One region of the Streptomyces odontotermitis genome, then DNA from elsewhere that is predicted to be linked to it. Evidence: riboswitches for the same ligand, from Rfam matches in the RefSeq annotation. Region 1 holds a riboswitch; the other holds the start of a gene.
What was found. A riboswitch is a leader RNA that binds a small molecule or an ion and turns the genes downstream of it on or off. The one in region 1 is predicted to bind cobalamin.

Region 1 (2,188 bases):
TGTAGAAGCGCACGGCGTCCGGTCCGTGCTGGTTCAGGTCGCCGAAGCCGGAGCGCTTCCAGCCGCCGAAGGTGTGGTAGGCGACGGGCACCGGGATGGGCACGTTGACGCCGACCATGCCGGTGTCCACGCGCCGGGTGAAGTCGCGGGCGGTGTCGCCGTTGCGCGTGAAGAGGGCCACGCCGTTGCCGTAGAGGTGTTCGCTGGGCAGCCGGAGGGCCTCCTCGTAGTCGGCGGCGCGCACGACGCACAGGACGGGCCCGAAGATCTCCTCGCGGTAGATCCGCATGTCCGGAGTGACCCGGTCGAAGAGGGAGGCTCCGGCGAAGAAGCCGTCCTCGTGTCCGGGCAGGGTGAAGTCGCGTCCGTCGACGACGAGTTCGGCGCCCTCCTCGACGCCGAGGCCGACGTAGGAGCGGACCCGGTCGACGGCGTCCCGGCCGACCAGCGGGCCGAAGTCGGCCTCGGGGTCGTCGCTGCGGCCGATGCGCAGCGCGGCGATGCGCTCCTTGAGGCGGGCCACGAGGGCGTCGGCGGTCTCCTCCCCGACGGGGACGGCGACGGAGATCGCCATGCAGCGTTCGCCCGCGGAGCCGTAGCCCGCGCCGATCAGCGCGTCCACGGCCTGGTCGAGGTCGGCGTCCGGCATCACGATCATGTGGTTCTTGGCGCCGCCGAAGCACTGGGCGCGCTTGCCGTGGGCGGCGGCGGTGGCGTAGACGTGCGCGGCGACGGGGGTGGAGCCGACGAAGCCGAGGGCGGCGACGCGCGGGTCCTCCAGGAGGGTGTCGACAGCTTCCCGGTCGCCGTGCAGGACGTTGAGGACACCGGGCGGCAGGCCCGCCTCCAGGAACAGCTCGGCGATCCGCAGCGGCACCGACGGGTCCCGCTCGGAGGGCTTGAGGATGAAGGCGTTGCCGCAGGCGAGGGCGGGGGCGGCCTTCCACAGCGGGATCATCGCGGGGAAGTTGAAGGGGGTGATGCCCGCGACGACGCCGAGGGGCGCGCGCAGCGAGTGGACGTCGATGCCGGTGCCCGCGTTGTCGGTGAACTCGCCCTTGAGCAGATGCGGGATGCCGGCCGCGAACTCCACGACCTCCAGGCCGCGTTGGATGTCGCCGTGGGCGTCGGCGATCGTCTTGCCGTGCTCGGCGGACAGGAGCCGGGCCAGGGCGTCCTTCTCGTCCTCGACGAGCTGGAGGAACCGCAGCAGCACGCGGGCGCGGCGCTGCGGGTTCCACTGGCCCCAGCCGGGCTGCGCGCGGGCGGCGTCGGCGATCGCCGCCTCGGTCTCGGCGCGGCTCGCGAGGGGCACGCGGGCCTGGATCCGGCCGGTGTTGGGGTCGTACACGTCGCCGTGGGAGCCGGAGGTTCCCGGGGTGTGCCTGCCTCCGATGAAGTGGGTCAACTCGCGTACGGGGGCGGGGGCTTGGTCGCGGACCATGGGTGTGCCTGCTCTCGTCAGGTGATCCGGGATGGCGCGCCGCCGCGCCGTGCGCACGCGGTGGCGTGCGGGAGCGGGGCTGCGCGAGACCGCGAAGGTCGGTGGGCCGTCAGGGGGTTGCGACGGCCGATCGGCGCTCGCCGTGCGGGGGCCGCGGCCGTCGGGCCGCGGCTTTGCCGGGGACGCGTGTGCACACCGGTGCCATGCGTGTCAGCTCCATCCTCGTGGACAACACGGAACATCCCGCGGCCGGTATCCTGACTCCCGGATCTGCGCGCGCCGCCCGCCTTCCCAACTCCCCCTTCAGGGCGAGTCGGTGGCGTACCGCTCGACGGCACACTCCCCGGTCACAGTGGCGGGACCGTGCCGGATTCACACCGGCTTCCCTGCACCGCGGGCCTTGGTCGCGACTATATAGTTGGACGTCCTAGTAAATCTAGGCTCTCTCCCCGGCCCCTGCCCCTAGGCCCCTTCGTAGGCGTGGAACCCCCGCCCGCTCTTCCGCCCGAGCAGCCCCGCCTCCACCATCCGCTGGAGCAGCGGCGGCGGGGCGTACAGGGGTTCCTTGAACTCCTCGTACAGGGACTCCGCGATGGACGCGACGGTGTCGAGGCCGATGAGGTCGGCCAGTCTGAGCGGTCCCATGGGGTGCGCGCAGCCCAGCTCCATCCCGGCGTCCACGTCGGTGGCGGTGGCGAAGCCCGACTCGGCCATCCGGATCGCGGACAGCACGTACGGGATCAG
Region 2 (2,188 bases), on a different contig from region 1:
GCGGGCCGGCGAGGCCGAGATCCGCATGCTGGCGGTCGCCCCCGACGCGCGCGGCCGGGGTGCGGGCGAGGCACTGGTGCGGGCCTGTGTGGAGCGGGCCCGAGCGGTCGAGGGCTGCGTCCGCGTGATCCTGTCGACCCAGCCCACGATGCACGCGGCCCACCGCCTCTACGAGCGCCTCGGCTTCGTACGGGTACCGGAGCGGGACTGGCTTCCGGTGCCCGATGTGCGGCTGCTGGCCTACGAGTTGGAGCTCAGGCCCGGGAGCCTGCCCTAGGCCGTGCCCGCACTCACCGTGACCAGCACTCCGCCGACGCGGACCTCGGCGGTGTGCGTGGGCGTGCCGTCGTGCTCGTCGCCGCCCAGGACGCGGCTGGTCTCCAGGGTCGCCTCGTCGCCGATGCGGGGCAGCTGTCCGACCGAGTGGTGCCGGGTGATCGGGGCGGCCTCGGTGTCCTCCGTCACATCGGGGCACAAGTACCGCGGCTTGCTCTGGAGTTGGAGGTAGCGGCCGGCGTCAGCGGGACTCAGCGAGACGAGGCGCCGGCTCACGGGCGGCCGGGACGCCGCCGCCTGCTCGGACGCCGAACCCAACTCGCCCGCCCCGCCGCCTGCTTCATCCGCCCCGCCGCCCGTCTCGTCCGCCCCTCCGTCGGCCTCGTCCGCCCCGGCACCGCCCTCGCCCGCCCCGCCGTCGAAGACCAGCACCTGCTGCGCGCTCGCACCCCGCATGTCGTACAGCTCGCCGTTCGCGTCCTTGCCGCGCGCGCAGGAGCCCCAGTCGCCGCGCCCGAGGCTCTTGCCGAAGAGCCCCACCGCGATGTCCGTCGGCCGCGCGCGCTCGGCGAAGGCGTCGTCCGCGAGCAGCGCCCCCTCCAACTGGCCGTCGCCGAACGTCTGCGCGGCGCCCGCACGCCCGTCGACGCCCTCCGCGCTCGGCGGCCCGTCCGAGAGCCAGCCGCCCGCCCCGCAGCCCGCGAGCGGCGCGATCAGCGCCCCGCAGAGGGCCGCGCAGGCCGCACCCCGCCCCGCCCTCACCGCCCCTCCCGCGCCGCTTGATCCGTCAAGCCGCCACCCTCACCACACCCCAGCCGACACAAGATGTGGTGCTGCCTCCGAAACCCAGCACAAGATGTATGCTCGTCCTCGCTGTCGCCGCAGGGGAATCCGGTGGAAGTCCGGAACTGTCCCGCAACGGTGTATGTGTACGTCTTTGTCGTACCCATGAGTCCGAGAACCTGCTGACAGTGCGCCCGGTGCATCCGCTCCGGGTGCCGAGACGTCCGGGCCTCGTGGAATGGGCCGGTGGACGCGGCGCCCCGCCCTGCGCGGACGCGCCCGCACCGCCGTGCTCCCCTCGGGCCCAGAGCCGAGCGAGGGAGTGCTCCACGTGACCATCGCGCCAGCCGAACCGGCCTCAGCCCAGCAGGCCCGAGCCGCGGAAAAGGCAGCGGACCAGGCGGACAAGGTACAGGACGCGCCGGGCACCGCCCTGCTGCGTACCCTCACCGACCTCTGTGCCGACCTTCCCGACGCCGACCCCGGCCGGGTCGCCGCCGCCGCGCTGCGCGGCCGCTCCGCCAAGGCGGACGAGGCGGAGCTGCGGGACCTGGCCACCGAGGCGGCCGCGGGGCTCATCTCCGAGGACCCGGTGTACTCGAGGCTCGCGGCCCGGCTCCTCACCATCGGCATCCGCGAGGAAGCGGCCTCGCAGGGCGTGACGTCCTTCTCCGGCTCGATCGCGGTCGGCCACCGCGAGGGCCTGATCGCCGACCGCACCCAGGAGTTCGTGGCCGCGCACACGGCCCGCCTGGACGCGCTGATCGACCTCGACGGCGACGACCGCTTCGGCTACTTCGGCCTGCGCACCCTGCACAGCCGCTACCTGCTGCGCCACCCGCTCACCCGCAAGGTCGTGGAGACCCCGCAGCACTTCATGCTCCGCGTGGCCAGCGGTCTCGCGGAGGACGGCAGCGACCGCGCGGTGGACGAAGTCGCCGCGCTGTACCGCCTGATGAGCCGCCTGGACTACCTCCCGTCCTCGCCCACCCTCTTCAACTCCGGCACCCGCCACCCCCAGATGTCCAGCTGCTACCTGCTGGACTCGCCGCTGGACGAGCTCGACTCGATCTACGACCGCTACCACCAGGTGGCCCGGCTCTCGAAGCACGCGGGCGGCATCGGCCTC

Region 2: it holds a riboswitch for cobalamin, as region 1 does, so the genes downstream of both, ACQB60_RS41710 (ribonucleoside-diphosphate reductase subunit alpha) here and ACQB60_RS23985 (CoA-acylating methylmalonate-semialdehyde dehydrogenase) in region 1, are expected to answer to the same signal.

The regions. Positions count from the first base shown of each region.
Region 1 covers NZ_JBNJLS010000008.1:202,699-204,886, forward strand. The annotation lists gene ACQB60_RS23985 (CoA-acylating methylmalonate-semialdehyde dehydrogenase) at 1-1,444, opposite strand, end outside; cobalamin riboswitch at 1,675-1,855, opposite strand; gene ACQB60_RS23990 (3-hydroxybutyryl-CoA dehydrogenase) at 1,907-2,188, opposite strand, start outside.
Region 2 covers NZ_JBNJLS010000028.1:8,649-10,836, reverse strand. The annotation lists gene ACQB60_RS41720 (GNAT family N-acetyltransferase) at 1-277, shown strand, start outside; gene ACQB60_RS41715 (hypothetical protein) at 274-1,038, opposite strand; adenosylcobalamin-variant (AdoCbl-variant) riboswitch at 1,150-1,248, shown strand; gene ACQB60_RS41710 (ribonucleoside-diphosphate reductase subunit alpha) at 1,391-2,188, shown strand, end outside.